4 regions of the Micromonospora inositola genome follow, and region 2 is predicted to be linked to each of the others. Evidence: predicted binding sites of a transcription regulator. Region 2 holds the regulator's gene; each other region holds the start of a gene.
What was found. Region 2 encodes HrcA, which represses chaperone genes, less so after heat shock. Its sites were predicted from a motif close to GGTTNGCACNCTCNNNNNGAGNGTGCNAACC; they were not measured.
Positions count from the first base shown of each region.

Region 1 (7,201 bases), 590 kb from region 2:
CGATTGAGCCCGAGGGCGGAGGTGAGTTCGGCCCGCGACATCGCTCCGTGGACGTGGACGTGGCGCAGCAACGCGCCGAGATTCTGCCGCCGAATCTCCTCCTGGCTCGGACCCGCGCGCATGACCGGGCTCAGCGATTTCCGGTCGCGAGGGCCCGGCGCCGGGACAGCGCGTCGACGCCGGCGGCCAGCAGCAGCACCAGCCCGGTGAACAGGTACTTCACCCCGGAGCTCGCATCCATCAGGCCCATGCCGTTGTCGATGACCGCCACCACCGCGCCACCGAGCACCGCGTCGACCACCCGACCCTTGCCGCCGAAGAGGCTGGTGCCGCCGATCACCGCCGCGCCGACCGCGTAGAGCAGCACGTCGCTGCCGCCGGTTCGGGCGTCCACCGAGCTGAACCGGCTGGCCGCCACGATGCCGCCGACCGCCGCCATCGAGGAGCAGATCACGAAGACCGAGATCCGGATCCGGTCGACGCTGATGCCGGCCCGGTGCGCGGCCTCCCGGTTCCCGCCCACCGCGTAGATGTGCCGCCCGTACGCGGTGCGGGACAGGACGAAGCTCAGCGCGACGAGCAGCAGCCCGACCAGCGGCACGACGACCGGCATGCCGCGGTTCGAGCTGATCAGGCTGTTCAGGCTGCGTTCCATGTTGAGCACGTACACCGCGACGCCGACGACGACGGCGAGGCTGCCGATCCGGATCAGCACCATCGACATCGGATCGGTCGCCAGGTCACGGGCCCGGCGGTTGCGGTACCGGAGCAACTGGGTGGCGGCGTACCCGCCGACGGCGGCGGCGGCCAGCAGCCAGCCGACCAGCGGCGGCAGGTTCCGGTTCTCGATGGCGACGATGGGGGCGGCCTGGACGGAGACGTTGGTGCCGCCCTTGATCAGCATCAGCATGATGCCCTGGAAGGCGAGGAACGCGGCCAGCGTGACCACGAAGGACGGTATGCCGACCTTCGCCACCAGGAAGCCGAGCACCAGCCCGATGACCGCGCCGGTGGCGAGGGCGGCGAGGGTGGCCACGTACCACGGGTAGCCCTGCAGGGTCAGCAGGTTGGCCAGCACGGCCGCGCAGACCCCGCTCGCGAAGCCGGCGGAGAGGTCGATCTCGCCCACCAGCAGGACGAACACCAGCCCCATCGCGATCAGCACGACGGCCGCGCCCTGGGTGAACAGGTTCGCGAAGTTGCCGGCGGTGAGGAAGTTGGGCCGGAGGATCGAGAAGAACACGCAGAGCACGACCAGCCCGAGGATCGCCGGCAGGGCGCCCATCTCGCCGCCCCGCAGTCGGGCGAGGTAGCCGCGTACGTGGACGCCGAGGGTGGCCCGGGGGACGGCCGTCCCCGTGTTCGGGTGGGCCACGTCAGCTTGCGTGATCATTTCTCGGCTCCCCTGGTCCCGATGCTCCGGTAACCGCTGTCGTTCGTGGTGGCTGTCCCGAGCGAGCCGCTGCGCCCCGACGTGATCAGCTCGACCACCTGGGCGTGCGTGACGTCGGTGGTCCGGACCTGGGCCACCATCTGACCGAGGTAGAGCGTCGCGATCCGGTCGGACACCGCGAAGACGTCGTTCATGTTGTGCGAGATGAGGACGACCGCCAGCCCGTTGTCGGCGAGTCGCCGGACCAGTTCGAGGACCTGGGCGGTCTGGGCCAGGCCGAGGGCCGCCATCGGCTCGTCGAGGATGACCAGCCGGCTGTTCCAGAGCACCGCCTTCGCGATCGCCACCGTCTGGCGTTGGCCGCCGGAGAGGCTGGACACGTGCTGCCGCAGCGAACTGATCGTCCGGATCGAGAGCCCGGCGAGCGTCCTGGCCGCCAGTTCCTCCATGGCCGGCTCGTCGAGCACGAGGCCGGAGCGCCGCTCCCGGCCGAGGAACATGTTCTGCACGATGTCGAGATTGTCGCAGAGCGCGAGGTCCTGGTAGACCACGTCGATGCCGAGAGCGGCGGCGTCCCGGGGCCCGTTGACGGTCACCGGCCGGCCCTCGAAGAAGAACTCGCCGGCGTCGGTGCCGTAGATGCCGCTGATGCATTTGACCAGCGTCGACTTTCCGGCTCCGTTGTCGCCGACGAGCGCGGTCACCTGGCCCGGATACACCGAGAAGGCGACATCGTGGAGCACCTGCACGGGGCCGAAGCTCTTGTCGAGTCCACGCAGTTCCAACAGGGGTGTCTCGGGCACGGATGTCTCCTTCGGGTGGGTGTCCGGCCGTCCGCGCGGTCCGGTCGGCTCAGCCGATGCCGGCCTGGGCGCACAGGTCGGCGTACTTCGCGGTGCACACGTCGGCCTTGTCGACGTAGCCGTCCGCGATGACGTTCTTCACCGTCTCCCTGGTGATGGCCTGGGCGCCCAGCAGCACGGCGGGGACGTTCCGGTTGCCCTTGGGGTCGCGGAAGCTCTGCTCGGTCTTCTTCTTCTCGCCCCTGGCCAGCGCGATCGCCAGGTCGGCCGCCGCCTCGGCCTCCGTCTTGACCGGCTTGTACACGGTCATGCACTGGTCTCCGGAGAGGATGTGCTGCAGGGCCTGGGCGTCGGCGTCCTGGCCGGTGACGGGGACCTTGCCGTTGACCTTGTTCTTCGTCAGCACGGAGATGACGGCGTTGGCCAGCCCGTCGTTGGCGGCGACGACGGCGTCGATCCGGCCGTTCGTCTGGGTCAGCATCTGCTCGAAGATCGTGCCGCCGGTGGTGTTGTTCCACTCGGGCACCGACTGGTCGGGGCCCTTGAGGTACTCCTTCGCGTCGTACCTCGGCGCCAGGACCGAGTCGTAGCCCTCCTTGAACTGGGCCGCGTTGTTGTCGGTCGGCGAGCCGTTCAGCTCGGCGACCACCGGATTCTGCACGCCCTTGTCGGTGAGGCACTTGACCAGGCCCTCGCCCTGCAGTCTGCCGACCGCGACGTTGTCGAAGCTGACGTAGTACTGCGCGGAACCGCCCAGGGTGGGCCGGTCGTAGTCGATGGTGGCGACGCCCTTCTGGGTCGCCTTGTCCAGGACCGCCTTCCCGGTACCCGAATCGAGATTGGTGATCATGAGGGCGGTCACCCCATTCGTGATCATCTGTTCGGCGATGGTCACGAATCGCGCCTTGTCGTTCTGGGCGTTCTGGATGTCGTAGTCCACCCCGGCCGCCTTGAACGCGGCCTCCAGGTATCTGCGGTCCGCGGTCTCCCACCGGTTCGACGAGGCGCTGTCTGGCAGGATGACGCCGATCTTCGGCTTGGGGCGGCTCGCGGCATCCTCAGCGGCGTCGTTACCGCAGGCGGTGAGGTTTCCCGCGGCCAGCAGGCCGACTGCGGCGACGGTGAGGATCCCTCTGCGCATTCTGCACGGTTCCTTTCAAGGGGGACGGAACTCGAGGGGGCGTGGTGGGTGAGGGTGCGCCGGTGAGCCGCTGCCGCGCCGCCAGCGGTTTGTTGTTCCGGGCAACCTATTGTTCGCCGCACGGGCGCACAAGACCGTACTGGTCAGCGGTTTGTTGCCGCCAGTAACAATTCGGCAACGCAACTGACCTCCGGTTCCTCCCGGGTTGCCGGACACCGGTTCCCATCCGGCAGTCGCCGGCCCGCCGTCGCGCCCCGCGGTCAGCGGACGGCGAGCGGGGCGGTCACCGCGGCGGTCAGGGCGATCAGGTCCGTGGGGTTCAGTTGGAGCTGGAGCCCGCGGCGCCCCGCCGAGACGTACACGGTCGGGTGGTCCAGCGCCGAGGCGTCGACCACCGTCGGGAGGCGCCTGCGCTGGCCGAGGGGACTGATGCCGCCGCGGACGTACCCGGTGGCCCGCTCGGCCACCGTGCGGTCGGCCATGGTCGCCCGCTTGCCGCCGACCGCGGCGGCCAGGGCCTTGAGGTCCAGCTCCCCGGTGACCGGCACGACCGCCACGGTGAGCCCGCCGTCCACCTCGGTGACCAGCGACTTGAACACCCGCTCCGGCGGCACCCCGAGCGCCGCCGCGACCAGGGCGCCGTAGTTCGGCGCCGCGGGGGAGACGTCGTATGGGTGGGTGCTGTGGGTGATCTTCTGCTTCGCGAGCAGCGCGGTCGCCGGAGTGCCCTGTCCCGCCATGCCGCCAAGCTAACCCGGACCCGGCCGCCGGGCGAGCCGAAATTCAGGCGGGCACCGGGTGGCCGACGAGCACGGTGGGCGCGCCGGCCACCCGGGTCAGCACCAGGCTCGCCGCCGCCTCGCCGGAGAGCCGCAGGTCCCGGCGCAGCTTCTCCGGCTCCAGCGCCGAGCCGCGCTTGAGGATCTCCACCCGGCCCACCCGGCGGTCCCGGAGCAGGGCGCGCAGCCGCTTGAGCGAGAACGGCAGCACGTCGGTCACCTCCAGGCAGCGGGCGTACGGGGTGCGGACCGGGGAGTCGGCGTACAGGTAGGCAATGCTCGGGTCGGCCAGGGTCGCGTCCAGCTCCCCGGCCAGCTCGGCGACCAGGTGCGCGCGGACCACCGCCGAATCCGGGTCGTACAGGAACCGGCGGGCCGGTCCGACCGGGGCCTCCGCCGCGCCGGATCCGGTCAGCACGTGCGGGGTGTCGCCGCGCAGCAGGGTGGCCCGGCGGGGGACCTCGGCGAGCCGGCCGCACCAGAGCGCGGCCTCGACCAGGTCGCCGTCCACGCTGACCCATTCCGCCTCGGCGCCGGCCGGGATCAGCGCGTGGTCCAGTCCCGGGGCCACCTTGACCACGGTGTGCGGCACCCGCTCGGCGAGTCCGGTCACGAAGTCCCACGGCGGTGAGTAGGAGTTCGGGTCGAAGATCCGCCGCCCGGTGCCGGCCTTGCGCCGGGCCGGGTCGCAGAACACCCCGTCCACCCGGCTGACGTCGAAGGCGGTCGCGTCGCCGCACTCCACCGTGAACGACTCGGCGAGCCCCGCCGCCTCGGCGTTGGCGGCGGCCATCGCGGCGGTCACCGGGTCGGCCTCCACGCCGTACACCCGGATCCCGGCGCGGGCGGCGGCGAGCGCGTCCGCGCCGAGGCCGCAGCCCAGGTCGGCCAGGGTGCGCACCCCGGCGGCGCGCAGCCGCGCGGCCCGCCGGTCGGCGACCACCCGGCGGGTGGCCTGTTCCAGCCCGGCCCGGGTGAGGAACATCCCGGCGGCGGCCGGTCCGAACTTGCCGGCGGCGCGGCGGCGCAGCTCGGCCTGGGTGAGCGCGGCGGCGGCCAGCCCGGCCGGCACGCCGGCCGAGCGGAGCGCGGCGGCCGCGGCCAGCGGGTCGCCGCCGGCCACCTCGGTGGCCGCGGCGAGCGCGGCCGACCCCTCGGCGGTACGCAGCGCGGCCAGCTGGTCGAGATCCACCGCGCCATTCTCCCCGTCCGCGCGCACGGGCCGGCCGGGCGGGGGCCCGGGTGCGGCAGGTCGGGGTGTCGGCCGCCGGGATGCCGCGTCCTTCCGCAAGCGGAGTCGATCATGCTAGTCGGGGCGACGCGCCGGGCGGTGGATTGGCACTCTCCTTGACGGAGTGCTAGCCGAGGAATAACCTGCGATTAGCACTCTCCCATCGAGGGTGCCAGCTTCCGGGCCTCGGCCCGGGCGCTGAACGCCAGGCGGACCGGCACCCGCGACGACGGCCCCGCCCGGTGGCATGTGGCAGATTGACGCCGTTCGGCTTGCCGTCCGGCAACGAAACCAGTACCCCAGGAGGGTATGCCCGTGACTACCGCGACCAAGGTTGCGATCAAGCCGCTCGAGGACCGGATCCTGGTCCAGGCGAACGAGGCTGAGACCACCACGGCGTCGGGCATCGTGATCCCCGACACCGCCAAGGAGAAGCCGCAGGAGGGCACCGTCCTCGCTGTCGGCCCGGGCCGAGTCGACGACAAGGGCAACCGGATCCCGGTTGACGTCAAGGTCGGCGACACCGTCATCTACTCGAAGTACGGCGGCACCGAGGTCAAGTACGCCGGCGAGGAGTACCTGGTGCTCTCCGCCCGCGACGTCCTCGCGGTCATCGAGAAGTAAGCAACCGATCAGTGTCGTTGCCCCGGTCCGGCTCGCCGGGCCGGGGCAACGTCGCTTCGAAGGGACATTCATGGCGAAGATCCTGAGCTTCTCGGACGACGCCCGACACCTGCTCGAGCACGGTGTCAACGCCCTCGCGGACACGGTCAAGGTCACCCTCGGCCCGCGCGGGCGCAACGTCGTCCTGGACAAGAAATTCGGTGCGCCGACGATCACCAACGATGGCGTGACCATCGCCAAGGAGATCGAGCTCACCAACCCGTACGAGAACCTCGGCGCGCAGCTGGTCAAGGAGGTGGCGACCAAGACCAACGACGTCGCCGGCGACGGGACCACCACCGCGACAGTGCTGGCCCAGGCGATGGTCCGCGAGGGCTTGCGCAACGTGACCGCCGGCGCCAACCCGGCCGGCCTCAAGCGGGGCATCGACGCGGCGGCCGCCAAGGTCTCCGAGGCGCTGCTCGGCCGGGCCGTCGAGGTGGCCGACAAGGAGTCCGTCGCGCACGTCGCGACGATCTCCGCGCAGGATGCCACCATCGGCGAGCTGATCGCCGAGGCGATGGAGAAGGTCGGCCGCGACGGTGTCATCACCGTCGAGGAGGGCTCCGCGCTCACCACCGAGCTGGAGGTGACCGAGGGTCTCCAGTTCGACAAGGGCTTCATCTCCCCGAACTTCGTCACCGACGTGGAGGGGCAGGAGTCGGTCCTGGAGGACCCGTACATCCTGATCACCACGCAGAAGATCTCGGCGATCGAGGAGCTGCTGCCGCTGCTGGAGAAGGTCCTCCAGAACAACAAGCCGCTCCTGATCATCGCCGAGGACGTCGAGGGCCAGGCCCTGTCCACGCTGGTGGTCAACGCCATCCGCAAGACCCTCAAGGTCTGCGCGGTGAAGGCCCCCGGCTTCGGTGACCGTCGCAAGGCGATGCTCCAGGACATGGCGATCCTGACCGGCGCCGAGCTGGTCGCGCCCGAGCTCGGCTACAAGCTCGACCAGGTCGGCCTCGAGGTGCTGGGCACCGCCCGGCGCGTGGTGGTCGACAAGGAGAACACCACCGTCGTCGACGGTGGCGGCCAGGCCTCCGAGGTCGCCGACCGGATCGCCCAGATCCGCAAGGAGATCGAGGCCTCGGACTCCGAGTGGGACCGGGAGAAGCTGGCCGAGCGGCTGGCGAAGCTCTCCGGCGGCATCGCGGTCATCAAGGTGGGCGCGGCGACCGAGGTCGAGAT
Region 1 covers NZ_LT607754.1:2,738,633-2,745,833, forward strand. Annotated here, with positions in the region: gene GA0070613_RS13200 (ROK family protein) at 1-122, opposite strand, end outside; gene GA0070613_RS13205 (sugar ABC transporter permease) at 131-1,393, opposite strand; gene GA0070613_RS13210 (ATP-binding cassette domain-containing protein) at 1,390-2,196, opposite strand; gene GA0070613_RS13215 (sugar ABC transporter substrate-binding protein) at 2,246-3,337, opposite strand; gene ybaK (Cys-tRNA(Pro) deacylase) at 3,598-4,077, opposite strand; gene GA0070613_RS13225 (THUMP-like domain-containing protein) at 4,121-5,308, opposite strand; gene groES (co-chaperone GroES) at 5,657-5,971, shown strand; gene groL (chaperonin GroEL) at 6,042-7,201, shown strand, end outside.
Region 1: groES (co-chaperone GroES) is a predicted target of HrcA. The motif match lies at 5,495-5,525, and genes of this name have one in related genera.

Region 2 (7,201 bases):
CCGTACCCGAGCGACGACGTGGCGGCGGACCGCTACCTGGCCGCGGAGGCCGCCCTCGACGCTGCCGGTTTCTCCTGGTACGAGGTCTCCAACTGGGCCCGCTCGGAGGCGGCCCGCTGCCGGCACAACCTGCTCTACTGGACGGGCGCGGACTGGTGGGGCCTCGGGCCGGGGGCGCACAGCCATGTCGGCGGGGTGCGCTGGTGGAACGTCAAGCACCCGACGACGTACGCCGAGCGGCTCGCCGCCGGTGAGTCACCCGGCCTGGCCCGGGAGGTGCTCACGCCCGACGAGGCGCACATGGAGGACGTCATGCTGCGGCTGCGGCTGTCCTCCGGGCTGCCGCTCGCCGTGCTGGACGACACGGGGCGGGCCGGGGCCGAACGGGCCCTGGCCGGCGGGCTGCTGGCCGCGCCGGAGTATGCGGCCGGCCGGGCGGTGCTCACCCTGCGCGGCCGGCTGCTGGCCGACGCGGTGGTCCGCGACCTGCTGCCCTGACCGCCGGACGCCCGGCCGACCCGTGGGCCGGCCGGGCGGGGCGTCACTTGACCAGGCTGATGCTCATCGGATAGCGGTACAGCTGACCCTCGTTGGCCTTGACGCCCGCGAGGACGCCGAACACGATGCCGAGGATGACCGCCGCGCCGACCGCGAGGAACCCGATCGCGATGCAGGCCAGGATCCAGCCGACCAGGCCGACGATCGACCAGAGCAGCTGGAAGTTGAGCGCCGCGACCGCGTGCTGGCGCACCGTCGGCGACTGGTTGCCCCGGGCCAGCATGGCGACCAGCGGCGGAAGCCAGCCCAGCACGCCGGCGCTGACGAACATCGCCGCCGCGCCGCCGAAGTGCGCGATGAGCGCCCAGGTCTTGTCCTCGTTGTTGGCCCAGCCGCCGCTCGGGGCGCCGTACGCGCCGCCGGTCGGATAGCCGGCGCCCGGGGGCGGGTAGCCGCCCGGAGGTGGGTAGCCGCCCGGAGGTGGGTAGCCACCGGGCGGGGGATAGCCGCCCGCGCCCGGCGCCCCGGACAGTGGTGCGGTGGGCGGCTCGTCCGCCGACGAGCCGTACGGTGCCGACGGCGGGGTCGGGTCCGGCGGCTGGGCGCCGGCGTCCCCCGCTCCGGGAGGGCGAGGTGGTTCAGTCATGAACGTCACGGTAGGGGTTGCCCGCAAGGCGGCACCAGAGCGACACCGCCCGGGATGTCCGGCTGAACGGCTCTGGCGCGGCGGCTGTGCGGCGGGCCGCACCGGTGGTCCGTCGCTGATCATCGCGTCAGGGGTGACGCCGACGTAGACTGGCACTCGCTACAGTCGAGTGCCAGACGCCCGGCCGGCGCCGTGCGCCGGCGGGTCCAGGTGCGTCAGGAGGTGGGAGATGGGTCTCGACGACCGCAAGCTCGCCGTGCTGCGCGCGATCGTCGAGGACTACGTCGCCACGCAGGAGCCGGTGGGGAGCAAGGCCCTGGTCGAGCGGCACCAGCTGGGCGTCTCCCCGGCGACCGTGCGCAACGACATGGCGGTGCTCGAGGAGGAGGGCTACATCCGGCAGCCGCACACCAGCGCGGGCCGGGTGCCCACCGACCGCGGGTACCGGCTCTTCGTCGACCGGCTCTCCCGGGTCAAGCCGCTCAGCCCGGCCGAGCGCCGGGCGATCGAGCGCTTCCTGGTCGGCGCGGTCGACCTGGACGACGTGGTGCACCGCACGGTCCGGCTGCTGGCCCAGCTCACCCGCCAGGTCGCCGTGGTGCAGTACCCGAGCCTGGCCCGCTCCTCGGTGCGCCACCTGGAGCTGGTGCCGATCTCCACCACCCGGCTGATGCTGGTCATGATCGCCGACACCGGGCGGGTGGAGCAGCGGCTGGTCGAGCTGCCCGCGCCGATCCCCGCCGACGACGTCACCGACCTGCGCCGGCTGGTCAACGAGAAGCTGGTCGGCACCCGGCTCTCGGAGACCCCGCCGCTGGTCCAGGCGCTGGTCGACGAGTCGGCCCCGCACCTGCGGGGCGCCATGACCACGCTCTCCAGCGTGCTGCTGGAGACGCTGGTGGAGCGGCACGAGGAGCGGATCGCGCTGGCCGGCACGGCCAACCTCACCCGCGGCGGACTGCTCGACTTCCAGGGCTCGCTGCGTCCCATCCTGGAGGCGCTCGAGGAGGAGGTCGTGCTGCTCAAGCTGATCGGCGAGGCCGAGCCGAGCACCACCCGGGTGCTGATCGGCGACGAGAACGAGATCGACAACCTGCGCGCCGCCTCGGTGGTGAGCACCGGGTACGGCCCGGGGGCGACCATCGTCGGCGGTCTGGGCGTGCTCGGGCCCACCCGGATGGACTACCCCGGCAACATCGCCACGGTGCGGGCCGTGGCACGCTACGTGGGCGAGTTGCTGGCCCAGAACTGACCAGTCAGGGCCGACGGCCGGCTCCGGCCGCCGACCGGCGCAACGCGAGACGAACATGAGGACACGGAACGCAGTGGCCAGGGACTACTACGGCATTCTCGGCGTGAGCCGGGAGGCCTCCGACGACGAGATCAAGCGCGCCTACCGCAAGCTGGCGCGGCAGTTCCACCCGGACGTGAATCCGGATCCGGAGGCACAGGAGAAGTTCAAGGACATCAACGCCGCGTACGAGGTCCTCTCGGACGACCGGAAACGGCAGATCGTCGACCTCGGGGGCGACCCGCTCGCGCCCGGCGGCGGGGGTGCCGGCGGCCCGGGTGGTCCCGGCGGGGCCGGCCCGTTCGTCGGCTTCCAGGACATCATGGACGCCTTCTTCGGCGGCGCTGCCGGTGGCGCCCGGGGGCCGCGCCCGCGGACGCGGCCGGGCGCGGACGCGATCCTGCGGCTGGAACTGGACCTGCACGAGACCGCGTTCGGCGTCGAGGCGCCGATCACCGTCGACACCGCCGTGCTCTGCACCACCTGCTCCGGCGCCGGCACCGCAGCCGGCACCCACCTGGCCACCTGCGAGGCGTGCGGCGGCCGGGGCGAGGTGCAGTCGGTGCAGCGGACCTTCCTGGGCCAGGTGGTCTCCGCCCGGCCGTGCACCGTCTGCCAGGGGTACGGCACCACCATCCCGCACCCCTGCCCGACCTGTGCCGGTGACGGCCGGGTGCGGACCCGCCGCTCGCTGACCGTCAAGATCCCGGCCGGGGTCGAGGACGGCATGCGGATCCGGCTGGCCCAGCAGGGCGAGGTCGGCCCGGGCGGCGGCACCGCCGGCGACCTGTACGTGGAGATCCACGAGCGGCCGCACGACGTCTACTCCCGCAAGGGCGACGACCTGCACTGCCGGGTCACCGTGCCGATGACCGCCGCCGCGCTCGGCACCCGGCTGACCATCAAGACGCTGGACAGCGAGGAGCCGGTCGACGTCAAGGCGGGCACCCAGCCGGGCAGCACCCTGCGGCTGCGCGCCCGCGGCGTGCCGCACCTGCGCGGCACCGGCCGCGGCGACCTCTACGTCCACCTGGACGTGCGGACCCCGACCAAGCTCGACGCCGACCAGGAGAAGATGCTGCGCGACTTCGCCAAGACCCGCGGCGAGGAGGTCGCCGAGCTGACCAAGCAGGGCGGGTTCTTCTCCCGGATGCGCGACGCGTTCAACGGGCACGCCTGAGGTGTCCGCGCCGCTGTTCCTGGTGGAGGCGCTGCCCACCGGTGACGCGCTGACGCTGGACGGTCCCGAGGGGCACCACGCCGCGAACGTGCAGCGGCTGCGGGTCGGCGAGGAACTGCTGCTCGCCGACGGCCGGGGTGGCACGGCCGCCGCCGTGGTCACCGCCGTCGGCAAGGGCACCCTCGACCTCCAGGTCACCTCCCGGGGGTACGTCGACGCGTCCGTCCCGCGGCTCGTGGTGGTGCAGGGCATCGCCAAGGGCGACCGGGGCGAGCTGGCCGTGCAGGCGATGACCGAGGTCGGGGTGGACGAGATCGTCCCCTGGGCGGCGTCCCGCTCGGTGGCGCAGTGGCGCGGCGACCGGGGCGTACGGGCCCGGGAGAAGTGGGCGGCGACCGCCCGGGAGGCGGCCAAGCAGGCCCGCCGGGCCTGGCTGCCGGTGGTGGCCGGGTCCCCGGACGAGTCCACCCAGACGGTCGTCCGGCGGATCGCGGGCGCCGCCGCCGCGTTCGTGCTGCACGAGGAGGCCGAGGACGGGCTGACCACCGCCGACCTGCCCGCCACGGGCGAGATCGTGCTGGTGGTCGGCCCCGAGGGCGGCATCGCCCCGGCCGAGCTGTCGGCCTTCCGCGAGGCCGGCGCCCGCCCGGTCCGGCTGGGCCCGTCGGTGCTCCGGACGTCCACGGCCGGCATCGCCGCCCTGAGCGTCCTCTCGACGCGCCTCTCCCGCTGGTAACCCGGGGCTGGACCCGGGTCAGGTGCGGAGGTAGGAGGCGCCGTTGAGGTCGACGATGGTGCCGGAGGCCCACTCGGCCTCGGGGCTGGCCAGCCAGTGGACGGCGGCGGCGATCTCCTCGGGACGGGCGACCCGGTTGAACGGGCTCTGGGCGCGGATCGTCTCGCCGGGCTCGCCGGCCAGATATTCGGTGGTCATGTCCGTCTCGACGAAGCCGGGCGCCACCGTGGCCACCGCGATGCCGTACGGGGCGAGGGCCAGGGCCAGCGACTGGCCGAGCGCGTTCAGCCCCGCCTTGCTCGCCCCGTAGGCGGGCTGCTGCGGTTCGCCCCGGAACGCGCCCCGCGAGGAGACGTTGACGATCCGGCCGCCCCGCTCCCGCATGTGCTGGGCGGCGCACCAGGTCACGTTGGCGGCCCCGGTCAGGTTGGTCTCCAGCACCAGCCGCCACTGCTGCCGCCACTGCTCGTAGGTGTTGCCGAAGACCGGGTGGGGCAGGTCCCGCGGTCCGTACACGCCGGCGTTGTTGACCAGGACGTCCAGCCCGCCGAGGCGCTCCGCGGCCTCGTCCACCATCGCCCGGACCGCGTCCGGGTCGGCAAGGTCGGCGCGGACCACCACGTGGCCGTCGCCGGGCAGCTCGTCGCGGAGCCGTTCGGCCAGCTCCGCCGAGTCCCGGTGGTGGATCCCCACCCGGTCCCCGCCCGCCGCGAAAGCCCGGGCCACCGCGCGTCCGATGCCGCGCGAGGCCCCCGTCACCAGTACCGCCCGAGAAGTCACGCCGGACATCATGCCTCGCCCCGGCCCCACCAGCGCGGCGCGGTCCGGTGCGGCGCTTAGCATGCCCGAATGGGAACCGACTGCCTGTTCTGCCGGATCGTCGCCGGGGAGATCCCGGCCACCATCGTGCGGGAGACCGCCACCACCCTCGCCTTCCGGGACATCGACCCCAAGGCGCCCGTCCACGTGCTGGTCATCCCGAAAGAGCACTACGCGGACGTGGCCACCCTCGCCCAGGGCGACCCGGGCCTGGCCGGTGAGGTGCTGGCCACCGCCGCCGTCGTGGCCGAGGAGGAGGGGCTGCTCGCCGACGGCTTCCGGCTGATGTTCAACACCGGGCCGTACGCCGGCCAGGAGGTCTTCCACGTGCACGCGCACCTGTTCGGCGGCGCCCCGCTCGGCCCGATGCTCTGCCGCTGACCCCGTCCCTAGACTGCACCCATGATCGCGGTGAACGACCGGCTCGGCCGGATGGTGCGGCAGGCGCAGGCCCGGGGCCGGGTTCCGGCGATATCGGCCGCCCTGCACCGGGCCGACCGCCCGCTCTGGACCTGCGCGGTGGGTGACACGGGCAACGACACCCCGCTCGGCCCGGAGTCCGTGTTCCGGATCGGCTCGGTCACCAAGACCTTCACCTCGGTGCTGGTCATGCAGTGCCGGGACGACGGCCTGCTGGACCTGGACGACCCGATCGGGCGGCACCTCGACCTGCCGGCGCACGGCGAGCTGACCATACGCCGGCTGTTGTCGCACACCGCGGGCCTGCAACGCGAGCCGCACGGCGACGTCTGGGACTCGCTGCGCGCGCCCGGCGTGGACGAGCTCCTCGCCGACCTGGCCCGGGTCGAGCGGGTGCTGCCGACCGGGCGGCGCTACCACTACTCCAACCTCGGCATGGCGCTCCTCGGCGAGCTGGTCGGCCGGCTGCGCGGCGGCACCTGGGCGGAGGTGCTGGCCGAGCGGGTGCTCGTCCCGCTGGGGCTGACCGCCACCGGCCCGACGCCCGGCGACGGGGCCGCGACCGGGTTCCTGGTCGACGCGTACTCCGACGAGGCCCACCCCGAGCCGCCGACCGACTTCGGGGCGGTGGCCCCGGCCGCCCAGCTCTGGAGCACCGCGCCGGACATGGCCCGCTGGGCCGCCTTCCTCGCCGACCCGACGGCGCTCGACCCGGCCGGCGCGGTGCTCGCCCCGGCCACCCTCGACGAGATGCGCTGGCCGCTGACCACCACCGACGAGACGCTCTGGGCGGCCGGCTTCGGGCTCGGCCTGATCCTGGTGCCGCAGCCGCAGCCGCAGCCGCAGCGGGTGGTACACGTGGGGCACGACGGCGCGATGCCCGGTTTCCTGGCCGCCGTCTACGGCCGGCGCGGCGGCGACGGCACCGCGGGCGCGATGGGCTGCGCCGTGCTCGGCTCCTCCGGCACCGGGGTGGCGGTCTTCGACCTGCCGCACCAGCTGCTCGCCGCCGCGGCCGAGCACGACCCGGCCGACGTCGAGCCGTGGCGGCCCGGCCCGCCCGCCCCCGACCACCTGCGCGGGGTGCTCGGCCGCTGGTGGGGCGAGGGCTTCGAGTACGTCTTCTCGTGGCACGACGGCGCGCTGCGGGCCCGCGGGGCGGACGACCCGGCGGGCAAGCCCCCGGCCGTCTTCGCGCCGCTGCCGGACCGGCCGGACGCGTTCCGGACCGTCGCCGGCCGGGAGGTGGGCGAGCTGCTCCGGCTGACCCGGGACGAACGGGGCACGGTGGTCCGGATGCACTGGGCCACCTACCGCTTCACCCGGACGCAGGAGACCTTCGACGGGTACGACTTCCGCACCGGGAGTTGACCTTCACGCGCAGGAAATGGGCGAGGTGCGGGCGGTGTTGACCGGATACGATGGGTAGAACGTCCGTACGCCGCGCCAGCAGGGCCCGGCGCCGAGATCGGAAGCAGGTGGCGCAGGGCCCGACGGGCCCGATCTATGACCGGCACCCCACCTCCCGGCCTGCCCCGGGTGCAGACCAGGATCACGGTCCCCGACCCGAAGATCATGGTGAACCTGCTCGGCGCGGGCGACGAGATCCTG
Region 2 covers NZ_LT607754.1:3,325,561-3,332,761, forward strand. Annotated here, with positions in the region: gene hemW (radical SAM family heme chaperone HemW) at 1-498, shown strand, start outside; gene GA0070613_RS15970 (DUF4870 domain-containing protein) at 542-1,144, opposite strand; gene hrcA (heat-inducible transcriptional repressor HrcA) at 1,374-2,396, shown strand; gene dnaJ (molecular chaperone DnaJ) at 2,470-3,615, shown strand; gene GA0070613_RS15985 (16S rRNA (uracil(1498)-N(3))-methyltransferase) at 3,617-4,351, shown strand; gene GA0070613_RS15990 (SDR family NAD(P)-dependent oxidoreductase) at 4,370-5,131, opposite strand; gene GA0070613_RS15995 (histidine triad nucleotide-binding protein) at 5,201-5,551, shown strand; gene GA0070613_RS16000 (serine hydrolase domain-containing protein) at 5,573-6,961, shown strand; gene GA0070613_RS16005 (PhoH family protein) at 7,097-7,201, shown strand, end outside.

Region 3 (7,201 bases), 840 kb from region 2:
TCTGACGAACGCGCTGCGCCACGGTGGGGGGACGCCGGCCCGCGTCACGGTCACCTACCGGGCCGACGGAATCGACGTGCGGGTCGACTCCGGCAACGGGACGGCTGGCCTGCTGGCCGACGCGGCGGTCGGCGCCGGCATCGGGGGTGGCGTGGCCGGCACCGGCCGGGGGCTGGTCGGGCTACGCGAGCGGGTGCGGTTAACGGGCGGCACCCTGCACGTCGGTGCCGACGGTCACGGGCGGCACACCGTGCACGCCGTCCTGCCGTTCGACGGACAGCCGTCATGACAATCCGCGTCATCCTCGTCGACGATGAACACCTCATCCGCAGCGGCCTCCGCATGATCCTGACCGCCGAGCCGGACATAGACGTCGTCGGCGAGGCGGCCGATGGCGTGGAAGCCGTCGAGGTCGCCCGTCGCACCACGCCGGACGTCGTCCTCATGGACCTGCGGATGCCGCGCTGGGACGGAGCCGAAGCCACCTATCAGATATTGCGGTCGGTCACGCCGCCGCCGGCGGTGCTCGTACTGACGACCTTCCACGCCGATCGCGAGGTGCGCCGCGCCATGACGGCCGGCGCCACTGGGTACCTGCTCAAGGACGCTCCAGAGGAACGCATCATCACGGCCATCCGTGGCGCGGCTCAGGGAGCAACGGTCCTCGACCTCACCGTCTCGCGAAGGCTCGTCGATGGACTACGCACCGCCGATGCCGGACCCCCACCGGTCCAGCTGGGTCACCTGACCCCGCGAGAGCTGGAAGTCCTCCAATTCCTCGCGCAGGGCATGACGAACCGGCTGATCGCCGAGCGCCTGTTTCTCGGTGAGGCCACCGTCAAGACGCATGTCGCGCGCGTGCTCTCCAAACTCGGCCTCGAGAGCCGCGCCGAGGCCGTGGTCCTCGCCTACGAGTCGGGTCTTGTCCGCCCCCGCACTGGCGACAGACCCCCAGCACCGTGAGGTGTGCACCACTTCCCGGCGCGGCTCACTCCTATCAGCCATTCGTAATCGCTGTCGGCCAGGTACGCGGCGAGAATGCCCGGGATAGTTATCTAGTGCTCTGACCACAAACGTTGGCGGTGTTGGTGACACGCCGGCCTGAGTGAAGGGCTGGGCCGGCGTGGGGCCGTCAGGCTGTCGGGGTGGCAGAGCCGGTTCGGGTACGTCGATTGAGTGATCAAGAGGGTCAACGGCTGCAACGTCTGGTGCGTCGGGGCACCGGCTCGGTCGTGCGGCTGCGGCGGGCGATGGTCGTGCTCGCCTCAGCTGGCGGCAACAGTGTGCCGGTGATTGCCCTGGGGATGGCCGCGGCGAGGACGGGCTCGGCATGCTCGAGTCCCCCAGCCGACGCGGTCTGCCCTGCGAGGAAGTGGTTGTTGGGCCGTTGCGGCCTGGTTCATCCCGTCGAGGTGGCGATGGTGTGACCGAGGGCGCGCAGCGTGCGGCGGAACTGCTTTTCGTGTTCGACGGGTACGGCGAGGTGACGGTCGCCGACGAGGGTGCACAGGGTGCGCAGTTTCGGGTCGCGGCGATGAGGGCCGCGAGGGGTACGTCGGCACGACATCGTGCTCGAATCGCCGCAACCGGGATGACACCAATCACGGCCGAGGCTTTGAGGACCGCTCTCGACATCGCCGGTGTGGGATGCGGGACCACCGTGGAGAGTCACCCCGCAGTGGTGACAAACAATGCCGCACCAAATAAGCCGGCATAACATGTTAAACACATGCAGTTGAGAATCAATCTCAAGATTTATTCGAATATGCACCAAATCGGCTGGCGTGCTGACAGCCGGAGGGTCATGGTTGGCCTATGACACAGACTGTCCGGAGGAGCGACAAGGACCTGCAGACCAACGTAACCGACGAACTGTTGTTTGATTCCAGCATCGACGCCGCGCATCTCGTGGTGCTGGCGAACGGCGGCGTGGTGACACTCTCCGGCGACGTGGGCAGCCTGCCCGAGCGGCATACGGCGAAACGGGCGGCCATGCGAGTAGCCGGCGTTCAGGCCGTCACCGACGACATCGTGGTCCGCGACCCGGGCGTGTCCGGCGCCAAGGACAGCGACATCGCCGAGGCGGCGAACCAGATGCTCAGCTGGGCGGTCGACGTACCCTCCGACACAGTCAAGGCAGGGGTCCGCGATCACGTGGTCACCCTGTCCGGCACCGTCAACTGGCAGTACCAGCGGGAGGCCGCGGCACGCGCGGTCATGTACCTCAAGGGCGTCACCGCGGTCGCCAACACCATCAGACTGATCGCGACCACTCCAGCGTCCGACGATCTGAAAGCCGCGATCGACGGGGCGATCCTGCGCAACGCCCAGCTCGACTCCCACCAGATCAAGGCTGATGTCAACGGCGCGGAGGTGACGCTGCGCGGGTCCGTGCGATCGTGGGCCGAACGCCGTCAGGCCGAGAAGGTGTCGTGGTCATGTTCCGGCGTGACCAGCGTCAAGAACCAGCTCACCGTCACCGCCTGATTCCGGGTCCACCCCGCCGTCCCTGACGGCACGACAGCTCAATCCCTTGACGGGGCCGGCCAGTGCGGCACGCAGCCGCACTGGCCGGCCCCGGTCTGTGACAGCCCCGAAGGTCGTCGCTGCCCGGCAAGCCGACGCCGGGCGTCTATGGCTTGTCGGCGACGAGTACCTCGGTGGTCAGAAACAGCGCGGCGATCGACGCGGCGTTCTGCAGCGCGGAACGGGTCACCTTGGCCGGTTCGACGATACCCGCCTTGATCATGTCGACGTACTCGCCGGTGGCAGCATCGAGGCCGTGGCCGGCGGGAAGTGAGTTGACCTTCTCTGCCACCACGCCGCCCTCAAGGCCGGCGTTGCTGGCGATCTGCTTGAGCGGCGCGGTCAACGCGACCCGCACGATGTTCGCGCCGGTGGCCTCGTCACCGGCAAGGTCGAGCTTGTCGAACGCCGTGACCGCGGCGTTGGCCAAGGCCACGCCGCCGCCGGGGAGCAGGCCCTCTTCGATGGCGGCCTTGGCGTTGCGGACGGCGTCCTCGATGCGGTGCTTGCGCTCCTTGAGCTCCACCTCGGTGGCCGCACCGACCTTGATCACCGCGATGCCGCCGGCCAGCTTGGCCAGCCGCTCCTGCAGCTTCTCCCGGTCGTAGTCGGAGTCACTGTTGTCGATCTCGGCGCGGAGCTGGGCGACCCGGCCGGCGATCTGCTCCACGTCACCGGCACCGTCGACGATGGTGGTCTCGTCCACGGTGGCGACCACCTTGCGGGCCCGGCCGAGCATGTCGAGGGTGACGTTTTCCAGCGTGAGACCTACGGTGTCGCTGACGACCTGACCATTGGTGAGGACGGCAAGGTCGGCCAGCATGGCCTTGCGGCGGTCACCGAAGCCGGGTGCCTTGACAGCCAGCGACGTGAAAGTGCCACGGACCTTGTTGACGATCAGGGTTGCGAGAGCCTCGGCCTCGACGTCCTCGGCGACGATGGCCAGCGGCTTGCCCGCCTGCATGACCTTCTCCAGGATCGGGAGCAGGTCGGTCAGGTTCGAGATCCTGTTCTCGACGATGAGGAGGTACGGGTCGTCGAGAACGGCTTCCATCCGTTCCGTGTCGGTGACGAAGTAGGGCGAGATGTAGCCCTTGTCGAAGCGCATGCCCTCGGTGAGCTCCAGCTCCAGGCCGAAGGTGTTGCTCTCCTCGACGGTGATGACGCCTTCCTTGCCGACCTTGTCCATCGCCTCGGCGATGAGTTCACCGACGCTTGCGTCGGCGGCGGAGATGGACGCGGTGGCCGCGATCTGCGCTCTGGTCTCGACGTCCTGGGCCTGGTTACGTAACGCCTCGGTCACCGCGGCCACGGCCTGCTCGATGCCGCGCTTGAGCGCGATCGGGTTCGCGCCCGCGGCGACGTTGCGCAGCCCCTCCCGTACCAGGGCCTGGGCCAGGACGGTCGCCGTCGTGGTGCCGTCGCCGGCCACGTCGTCGGTTTTCTTGGCGACTTCCTTGACCAGCTCGGCACCGAGCTTCTCGTACGGGTCGTCGAGCTCGATCTCCTTGGCGATGCTGACACCGTCGTTGGTGATGGTCGGCGCGCCCCAGCTGCTTGCCAGCACGACGTTGCGGCCCTTCGGGCCCAGCGTCACCTTCACCGTGTCGGCGAGGATGTTCATGCCACGTTCGAGGCCGCGACGGGCGTCTTCACCAAATGCGATCAACTTGGCCATCTGCGTCGTCCTCTACTCGTCGTGCTGACATGCAGCACTGATCGGACCGACCTGCGATGACGTACGCGCACGCCCCACCAGAGGGCTCATCCCATTCGGCTAGCACTCGCACAGGGCGAGTGCTAACTACGGTCTAGCACTCGCCGCCTGAGAGTGCAAGGAACGCGAAGATCATCCTCCCGTGGTCGGATCCCAACACCCGCCGCTCGAAGATCCATCGGACGTACGGGGCGGTGACCGGGTCGGCTTCCAGGCGATGCAGGCGCCGCCCCAGGCGGCGTGGGCGTGGTTCGGATGAGGTCCGGCGGCCACGAGTCGGTAGCCGTAGGGTGGCCGGCCGCCGAGGCGTCGACCCTGCAGTTCGGCTTGGGCGCGCATGGCCGCGGAGGTGCGGTGCCGGGCTCGGGACACCTCCCGCTGGGAGACCACGCCCAGCAGGTCCAGCAGCGCCAACTGTCGGGGGTTGTCGAAGTCCACCGGCCCGTAGGTCTCCGGCAGCCACAGCTGCACCCCGTGCCGGACGATGGTGGGGGTCAGCTGTTCGAGCTGTTGGCCGTGGAAGGCGCTTTCGTACTCGCCCACGACGATCGCGTCGAACCCGCGCGCCGGGTCCGCCACGGCGGCGAGCAGCCGTGCCGCCTGCGGCCGGTCCGGCCAGGCCAACCGGCGGGAGACACCCTCGTCGAAGAACTCGGCCACGATCCGACCATGACCGGCGACCAGGTCCTGGGCGTAGTCGCGCTGCCACCGGCACGACGACGCCCGATCCTGGCAGTCCGTTGTGGACATCCGGCCGTAGAACGCGAACCGCAGCCCATCCGCCGACGAGGTGAACCGCCGCGGCCGGACCTTTCGCTGCTGGGCCGCCCACGACGCAAGAGTGGCCTGTCCGGGGATCACATCCATGCGCATCGCCATAGGACCTCCATGATCGGCGTGCCTGCCACCGGTTATGGCCTCACCGTCCCAGCTAGGCGTTGTGCACCTACTTGTGGAGGTTCGTCACCTGGTGCCGCTGGTTTCGTGGCTTGCCGGTGGGCGTGAACCGCGATGAAACCGCGGTGATCCCCGCCGTCGGCATGCTCGCCGGCATGACGACGACAACCGTGACCGCGATCCAGAAGGCCGGGTAGAGCCGCACGATCCGGGAGACGACGAACGCCCGGGGCCTGCGGTCCCACGCGGACAACAGCACGACGAAACCGCTGATCACAATGAACAGGTCCACGCCGAGATAACCGTACCGGGACACCTCGCCGAGCCCCCGGGAACGAGACCGGTGAAAGCCCCTGCATCCAGCCGGAGAAGGTGTAATGGAAGATCACCACCGCCAGGGCTGCGATGATCCGCAACAGATCAATCTCGTACAGCCGCCTCACGGCAGATCTACTGGCCCGTACCGGGTCCGGGCGGCCCCGGTGCTCAGCGCCCAGTAGCGGTCGCCGAACGACCAGTGCCACCATTCGGTCGGGTAGTTGACCATGCCGGCGGACGACAGCGCGTGGCCCAGGATGGCGCGATTGGTGCGGGCCTGCGGCGAGATGTCGGGTGATCCGGTGAAGCAGGCGTTGGCGCTGTCCACCGGGCTGGCGTTGACGATCGTGCCCAGGTCCAGTTCGAGCCCATCGGCCGTACAGAGCGTGAGGTCGACCGTCCCGCCGGTACTGTGCGGAGCCACCTCGGGCGGCGAGATGTACTTGCTGGCCTCCACGTGCCGGCGCGCCGAGTCCCAGTCCGGGTACCTGCGGCGCAGTTCGTCCTTGTAGCCCTCGAAGTAGGTCGTCTGCAGGCTGAGTGGCCGGTACCCCTCGATGATCCGCAGCCGCAGCCCCCGAGGCAGGGTCCGCTGGGCGGCGAGCAGGCGCTGGACCGTTGCCTCACGCAGGTGTGCGTAGGCCCCGGCCTCGTCGGCCAGGCGATCGTCAACCCGAAGTTCCGCAACCTGGCGTACGTCGACCAGGGCCTCCCCGTTGTCGCCGAGCGGGATGGCCGAGATTCGCCGATCAGACAGCAGGATCATGACCGGTACCGCCCAGCGGCGTCGATGATCGCGCTGGCCACGGCCGTGGCCGCATGGGGCCGGCCGTGTTGACGGGCGGCGTTGGCCAACTCCCGGCGTCGCTCCTGGTGGTCGAGCAGCACCATGATCTCCTCACAAAGGCGGTTGGCGGAGGCGTCGGAGCCGGCGAGCATGCGGGCCGCACCTGCGTCGGCGAGGTGCCGTGCGGTCCGCCGCTGCTCGTCGCCTCCGGTGGGGATGAGCGGGATGAAGACGCATGCCTTGCCCAGGGCGGTGAGTTCGGCGACCGTGCCGGCGCCGCTGCGCGCGACGACGATGTCCGCAGCGCTCAGGACGTCGGGCAGCTCGCCGTGGACGTAATCGACCACCCGGTACCTGCTGCGCAGGTGTTCCGGGAGGGCGGCCGCGACCTGCCGCATCCGGTCGAGTGAGAAGTCACCGCACTGGTGCAGCACCTGACATTTCGGCAGGAGTCCGGGGAGGATGTCGGCGATCAGGTTGTTGACCTGGACGGCGCCCTGGGCGCCGCCGGTGACGTACACCAGCGGCAGGCGCGGATCCAGGTGGTATGCGGCGAGCGCCCGGTTGCGGTTGCCACTGAGAATCTCGGGCCGGATCGGGTTGCCGGTGATCACCGCGCGGGCTTTCGCTCGGGCGGGCAGATGGTCGATGGAGGATTCGTGGCTCAGCAGGACTCGATCGGCCAGGCGGGCGAGGATCCGGTTCGCCAGCCCGAGCGTGAGGATCTGCTCGTGCATGACCAGCGGGCGGCGGGTCATCCAGGCGGCGATCCCGATCGGGACGGAGACGTACCCGCCGGTGGAGAAGACCACGTCGGGCCGGGTGCGCACCACGATCATGATGGACTGGAAGATGCCGAGCGGCACGCGGAAGGCGTCGGCGACGTTGCGGCCCCACTCGTGCAGGTTCGGCGAGCGGCGCAGTTTGCCGGTGGTGATCGCCGTGAAGGGAATGCC
Region 3 covers NZ_LT607754.1:4,168,032-4,175,232, forward strand. Annotated here, with positions in the region: gene GA0070613_RS19955 (sensor histidine kinase) at 1-289, shown strand, start outside; gene GA0070613_RS19960 (response regulator) at 286-963, shown strand; gene GA0070613_RS19970 (BON domain-containing protein) at 1,816-2,487, shown strand; gene groL (chaperonin GroEL) at 2,633-4,204, opposite strand; gene GA0070613_RS19980 (recombinase family protein) at 4,376-5,122, opposite strand; gene GA0070613_RS19985 (hypothetical protein) at 5,190-5,432, opposite strand; gene GA0070613_RS19990 (M15 family metallopeptidase) at 5,580-6,224, opposite strand; gene GA0070613_RS19995 (UDP-N-acetylglucosamine--N-acetylmuramyl-(pentapeptide) pyrophosphoryl-undecaprenol N-acetylglucosamine transferase) at 6,221-7,201, opposite strand, start outside.
Region 3: groL (chaperonin GroEL) is a predicted target of HrcA. The motif match lies at 4,302-4,332, and genes of this name have one in related genera.

Region 4 (7,201 bases), 950 kb from region 2:
GAGCTGGGCGTGACCGGCTCGGGCGTGGTGGTCGGCGCCTCGGACTCCGGCGTGGACGGGCGGCATGCGGCGCTGGCCGCCGGCTTCCGTGGCGGCGACGACTCCTGGTACGACCCGTGGGCGCACACCCGTACCCCGAACGACCAGGGCGGGCACGGCACGCACACGGCGGGCAGCGCGGTGGGCCGGGGTGGGATCGGTGTCGCCCCCGGCGCCCGCTGGGTGGGCTGCGTCAACCTGGACCGCAACCTGGGCAGCCCGGCGCGTTACCTGGACTGCCTGCAGTTCATGCTGGCGCCCTTCCCGTTCGGCGGGGACCCGTTCACCGACGGGCGGCCGGACCGGGCGCCGGACGTGCTGACCAACTCGTGGGGCTGCCCGCCGATCGAGGGCTGCGACGCCGGGGCGCTCCGGCCGGCCACCGCCGCGCTGGCCACGGCCGGCATCCTGGTGGTCGCGGCGGCCGGCAACACCGGCCCGTACTGCGGTTCGGTGGCCGACCCGCCGGCCCCGTACCCGGACGTGCTGACCGTGGGCGCGGTGGACCGGACGCGACAGCTCACCCGCTTCTCCAGCCGGGGGCCGGCGGCCGGCGGGGCGACCAAACCGGACCTCGTGGCTCCCGGCGCGGACGTGCTGTCCGCGTACCCAGGTGGGGGTTACGCCACCCTGGCCGGCACCTCGATGGCGACCCCGCAGGTGGCGGGGGTGGTGGCGTTGATGTGGTCGGCGAACCCGGCGCTGGTCGGCGACCTGGCGCGGACTCGGCGGATCCTCCGGGACACCGCCACCCCGGCCGGGGTCCGCCCCGACGACTCGACCGCGCGCCGCTGCGGCGGCGACGCGGACCTGGTCGGCGCCGGCCTGGTCGACGCGTACGCCGCCGTCCGCGCCGCCCGCGCCGGGTGAGCGGGCTCCGAGCCGATCCGACGGTGCCGCCGGGCCGCCGGATGCCCTAGGGTCGGCGACCATGGACGCGGAGATCATCGAGCTGGACCCGGACCGCCTGCCCGCCGTCGTCGACCTCTGCCGGCGGGCGCTCGACCTGCCCGAGGACGCCGCCGAGGCGCCGGCCGTCCTGGACGCCCTGACCACCCGGGCGGCGGCCGACCGCCCGGTGCTGCTGATCGGCGCGGTCCGCGGGGCGGAGCTGGTCGGGGTGCTGGTCGGGTCGGTCTCGCAGCGGGACCCGCGGCTCGGGCACGTCGATCTGGTGGCGGTGGCGCCCCGGGAACGCCGCCGGGGTGTCGGGCGGGCCCTGCTGGCCGAGGCGGAACGGCGGCTCGCCGGGCTGGGTGCGGCCGAGCTGCTGCTGGCCGGGAACCCGCCGTACTATGCCTGGCCGGGCATCGACGTGCGCTACACCCCGGCAGTCTGCGCCGCGCTGCGGCTCGGCTACCGGCAGGACCGTACGGCGTGGAACATGACCGCGGACCTGTCGGCGGGCTCCGCGGCGCTGCGCTCCACGGAGGCCGCCGAACGCCGGCTGGCCGGTCAGGGCGTCACGGTACGCCGGGCCGAGCCGGCGGACCTGGCCGCGCTGGCCGCCTTCGCGCGTGCCACCTTCGGCGGCACCTGGGACGGTGAGCTGGCCGGCTCGGTGGGGCGGCCGGGCGCGGGCGCGCACCTGGCGGAGCGGGACGGCGAGATCCTCGGCTTCGCCGCGTACGGCTCGTCCCGGCCGAGCTGGTTCGGGCCGATGGGCACGGCCCCGGCAGCGGAGGGCTCCGGCATCGGCGGGGTGCTGCTGCGCCGCTGCCTGCGGGATCAGGCGGCGGCGGGGATCGGCGCGGCGCAGATCGGCTGGGTGGGGCCGGTGCCGTTCTATTCGGGCAGCGCCGGCGCGCGGATCGAACGGGTTTTCTTCCTGTACCGGAAGGCGATCGGCGGGCACGCGGTCGGATAATTAAAAGGGCGAAAGGGATATAGACGCCAATAATGCCGTTCGCCCGTGCTGGTCATCGACCGCGCCCTACGGTTGCCCGTAGAGGAGGCAGCCATGACCACGGATGACGAACGGACCGACGACCAGCCCGCCAGCTGGCCACCGGTCGGTGAACTCCCCGGGCAACTGCCGTTCGACCGGCTCGACTACGGCGACGCCGAGCAGCTGGCGGAGCTGGCCGGCGCCGACCCACCAGCCGCCGAGGAGACCCGGCAACCGGTCGACGAGCCGGTCCGGATCCCGCCGCCGTACGACCGGACGAACAAACGACGCAACCAGCGGCCACTGCCGACGTGACGGACGGAAAGGGGGCGGACCGCTGACGCGGCCCGCCCCCTTTCGGCGTTCGGTGGAACTGGACTCAGAAGTCCATCTCCCCGCCACCCGGACCAGCCGGGGCGGCCGGGGTCTTCTCCGGCTTGTCCGCCACGACGGCCTCGGTGGTGAGGAAGAGCGCCGCGATCGACGCGGCGTTCTGCAGCGCCGAGCGGGTCACCTTGGCCGGGTCGATGATGCCCGCGGCCAGCAGGTCGACGTACTCGCCGTTGGCGGCGTTCAGGCCGTGACCCGGCTCGATGTTGCGGACGTGCTCGACGACCACGCCACCCTCGAGGCCGGCGTTGACGGCGATCTGCCGCAGCGGGGCGTCCAGCGCGATCTTGACGATCTGCGCGCCGGTCGCCTCGTCGCCGGTCAGGTCCAGCTTGTCGAAGGCGGTCTTGCCGGCCTGCACCAGCGCGACGCCACCACCCGGGACGATGCCCTCCTCGACGGCGGCCTTCGCGTTGCGGACGGCGTCCTCGATGCGGTGCTTGCGCTCCTTGAGCTCGACCTCGGTGGCCGCGCCGACCTTGATCACCGCAACACCGCCGGCCAGCTTGGCCAGGCGCTCCTGCAGCTTCTCCCGGTCGTAGTCGGAGTCGCTCTTCTCGATCTCGGCGCGGATCTGGTTGACCCGACCCTGGATCTGCTCGGCGTCACCGGCGCCGTCGACGATGGTGGTCTCGTCCTTGGTCACCACGACCTTGCGGGCGCGGCCCAGCATGTCGAGGCCGACGGCGTCCAGCTTGAGGCCGACCTCCTCGCTGATGACCTGGCCACCGGTGAGGATGGCGATGTCGGCCAGCATGGCCTTGCGGCGGTCACCGAAGCCCGGCGCCTTGACGGCGACCGACTTGAAGGTGCCGCGGACCTTGTTGACCACCAGGGTGGCCAGGGCCTCGCCCTCGATGTCCTCAGAGATGATCAGCAGCGGCTTGCCCGACTGCATGACCTTCTCGAGGATCGGGAGCAGGTCCTTCACCGACGAGATCTTGCTGTTGACGATCAGGAGGTACGGGTCGTCGAAGACGGCCTCCATACGCTCCGGGTCGGTCATGAAGTACGCGGAGATGTAGCCCTTGTCGAAGCGCATACCCTCGGTGAGCTCGAGCTCCAGGCCGAAGGTGTTGCTCTCCTCGACGGTGATGACGCCTTCCTTGCCGACCTTGTCCATCGCCTCGGCGATGATCTCACCGACGGTGCTGTCACCGGCGGAGATGGAGGCGGTGGAGGCGATCTGCTCCTTGGTCTCGATGTCCTTGGCGAGCTTGGACAGCTCCTCCGAGACGCTGGCCACGGCGGCCTCGATGCCCCGCTTCAGGGCCATCGGGTTGGCACCGGCGGCCACGTTGCGCAGGCCCTCGCGAACCAGGGCCTGGGCCAGGACGGTCGCCGTCGTCGTGCCGTCACCGGCCACGTCGTCGGTCTTCTTGGCGACCTCCTTGACCAGCTCGGCGCCGATCTTCTCGTACGGGTCCTCGAGCTCGATCTCCTTGGCGATGCTCACACCATCGTTCGTGATGGTGGGGGCACCCCACTTCTTCTCGAGCACGACGTTGCGGCCCTTGGGGCCGAGCGTCACCTTCACGGCGTCGGCGAGCTGGTTCATGCCCCGCTCGAGGCCGCGGCGCGCCTCTTCGTCGAACGCGATCATCTTGGCCATACGGCGTTGTCCTCCTGGACACTCACGGGCCACCCGAGTGTGTCTCCCGGATGGGCCGCCTGGTGTACGCACCTTGGCGACGTCGCCACCTGGCGACGACGACGTCTCCTCGGTCGGGCCGGACAGCCCGCGACGACCGGCCATGTGCCACCCCGGCGCCATCGAGACGCCGGCGCGGCCGTGGCCCTACCGCCCCGACCATTGGCACTCACGGTATGCGAGTGCCAATGACCTGTTTAGCACTCTCCCTTGCCGAGTGCAAGCACGATGCCGCCGCTCAGCCGAGTTCCGCCGCCAGCCGGGCGGCGTTCACCGGCCCCTCATGGGCCCGCTGCTCGGCGTAGGTGGCGAGCAGGCCCACCAACTGGGCCAGGTAGACCGGGACGGCCAGCACGGCCGCCAGCAGGGCCACCCCGACCGCGCCGGCAGCCGTGCCCGGGGAGTCCATCGGGTGGGTGCCGAACGGCAGTTGGCCGACCGCCTCCAGCACCACGCCGACCAGGGCGCCGAGGAGCAGCGCCGCGGCGACCAGCGCGACCCGGCCCAGCACCATGCCGACCCGCTGGTGGAAGATCCGGAAGGAGCGGCCGATCGGGTTCTCCCGCTCGAACAGGTAGACCGGGCCGACCAGGGCGAACGCGAAGGCCAGGTAGATTCCGGGCAGCAGGCAGAAGCAGGCGCCCAAGCCGATGAGCAGCGAGCTCAACAGCGTCCAGCCCCAGAGGCCGAGCAACCGGCGCAGCCCGTAGCGGAACGCCGCGCCGAGGCCGACCGGCTCGTCGGCCGCCTGCCGGGTGACCACCCAGGTCCCCGCGGCCCAGCCCAGGCTCTGCACGGGGCCGAGGAGCAGGCTGGCGGCGAGCACCGCGACGTAGAAGGTCAGCACGTCCCCGAAGTAGCCGTCGGGCAGGACCGGGGCCCCGTCGGGCGCGGTGGCCACCTCCCCCGACGGGGCGAGGGCGAGGGAGAGCACCGAGACCACCGCCGCCGGTGCCGCCTGGGTGAGCAGCATGATCGGCACCAGCAGGCGCCAGCCGCGACGCAGCGCGCCGGTGCAGCGGGCGAACCAGCCGCCGATGCCGGCGTGCGGCGGCGTGACCAACGGATCGTTCGGATCCCAGCCGCCGCCCGCGGGGTACCAGCCGGGGTACGGCGCGCCGGGGTAGGGGATGGCCGGGTAGGGCCCGCCGGCGTACGGCGCGCCGGGGTACGGGCCGGCGGGGGCGCCCCAGACCCACCCTTGCGGCTGCGCGGGTGCCACCGGATCCGCCGGGACGTGCTGCCCGGACACGACCGGCCGTGCCTCCGGGCCGGGTGCCGCCAGCGGGTCGGTGACCGGCGCCGGTGGCCGGATCGGATCGACCGGCTGCGGGGCACCGGGTGAGGTCGGAGTGACCGGATCGACGGGACCCGACGGGGGCTGGTCGGACATGAACCCTCCTCAGCGGCGATGCTGGAACGGCTCATGATCTTCCACGGTGCGCGCCCGCAGCGCAGCCCCCCGATCGGGGTGGAGATGCCGCGGAAACGGCGGCGCGGAGTCAGGCGATGACGCGGACGCGCTCGGCCTGCGGGCCCTTCTGGCCCTGGGCGATCTCGAACTCGACCCGCTGGCCGTCGTCCAGCGCCTTGTAGCCGTCCATCTCGATCGCGGAGAAGTGGACGAAGACGTCCTGCCCGCCGTCGACGGCGATGAAGCCGTAGCCCTTTTCGGCGTTGAACCACTTCACGGTGCCCTCTGCCACGGTGCACTTCCTCACTCTGCGCGGCGTTCCTCGACCCCCGGGACGCGGGGCCGAGCCCGCGCCCGGACCACCGTTTCGGCGATCGGCGACGGCCGCTGAATCGGTGACCGAAATCGCACGCTACACGAGGCGTGACGACGGCGCACGACCGCAAATCGGGCATATTCCGGCCAGGATCGGGCCCGGCACGACATGGACGGGCGTCCCTCCGGTATGCATGCGACATGACGATCGCGCCGACCATGACAGCCGCCCGGACGGCCACCGTCCGCCGGATCCGCCCGGAGGACGCCGCCCGGATGCGGGCGCTGCGGCTGGAGATGCTCGCCGACGCGCCGCTGGCCTTCCTGGAGACCGTGGCGGAGGCCGCCGCCCGCCCGCACGCCGACTACGCGGCCCGGATCGCCGCCGTGGCGCACGGCGGCATGACCGCCCAGTTCGTCGCCGACCCCGGCGGCCGGTTCGTCGGTCACGCCGGCGGCACCGTCGCCCCGGACGAGCCCGGCCTCACCGTGATCTACGCCGTCTACCTCACCCCGGCCTGGCGGGGCAGCGGACTGCTCGCCGACCTGGTCGACGAGGTGGCGGCCTGGTCCCGCGCGTGCGGCCGGCCCGAGCTGATGCTGGAGGTGGTGGTCGGCAACGACCGCGCCTACCGCGCGTACCAGCGGCTGGGTTTCGTGGACACGGGCGTGCGGGTGCCGCACCCGAAGATCCCGACGCTGCGCGAGCTCCAGATGCGCCGTCCCGCCTGAGCGGACCGGCCCGTCCCCTGGCCGGGGACGGGCCGTACCGCCCGGTCAGGCGTGCCGGCGGCTCTGCACGATGCGGAACCGGTTCGCCACGTACGCGCCGTCGGTCAGCGCGGCGTTGGCGGCCGGGTTGGCGCCGCTGCCGTGGAAGTCGGAGAACGCCGCCGACTGGTTGACGAAGACGCCGCCGGTCAGGTTGCAGGACAGGTGCACGCCGGCGTCGATCGCCGCCGCCTCGGCCGCGTCCAGCACCGCCTCGTCGGTCGAGTAGACCGCCGCGGTCAGCGCGCCCTTCTCCCCCACCGTGCGGCGGAGGATCTCCAGGCTGTGCGCGGTGGAGTCGGTGGCGACAGCGAACGAGATCGGCCCGAACCACTCCCGCGAGTAGGTCGCGGTGTCGTCGGCGGCCAGCTTGACGATGGTCGGCGTCCGGACCACCGCGCCGGGGAAGGAGGGGTGCTCGACGGTACGCGACTCCAGCACCGGCTCGCCGACCTTGGTGACCTCGTCGAGGCGCGCCAGCACGCCGTCGTTGACGATCGCGCCGGTCAGCTCGACGCCGCGGGCCGGGTCGGCGGTGAGCTTGCCGACCGTCGCGGCGATACCCGCCGCCACCTCGTCGAAGCTCTTGTGCCCCTGGTCGGTGGCGATGCCGTCCCGGGGGATCAGCAGGTTCTGCGAGGTGGTGCACATCTGGCCGCTGTACAGGGTCAGCGTGAAGCCCAGGTTGCGGCACAGCCCGGCGAAGTCGTCGGTGGAGTCGATCACCACCGTG
Region 4 covers NZ_LT607754.1:2,374,701-2,381,901, reverse strand. Annotated here, with positions in the region: gene GA0070613_RS11395 (S8 family serine peptidase) at 1-909, shown strand, start outside; gene GA0070613_RS11390 (GNAT family N-acetyltransferase) at 971-1,906, shown strand; gene GA0070613_RS11385 (hypothetical protein) at 2,000-2,242, shown strand; gene groL (chaperonin GroEL) at 2,307-3,929, opposite strand; gene GA0070613_RS11375 (hypothetical protein) at 4,207-5,361, opposite strand; gene GA0070613_RS11370 (cold-shock protein) at 5,471-5,674, opposite strand; gene GA0070613_RS11365 (GNAT family N-acetyltransferase) at 5,899-6,429, shown strand; gene paaN (phenylacetic acid degradation protein PaaN) at 6,475-7,201, opposite strand, start outside.
Region 4: groL (chaperonin GroEL) is a predicted target of HrcA. The motif match lies at 4,129-4,159, and genes of this name have one in related genera.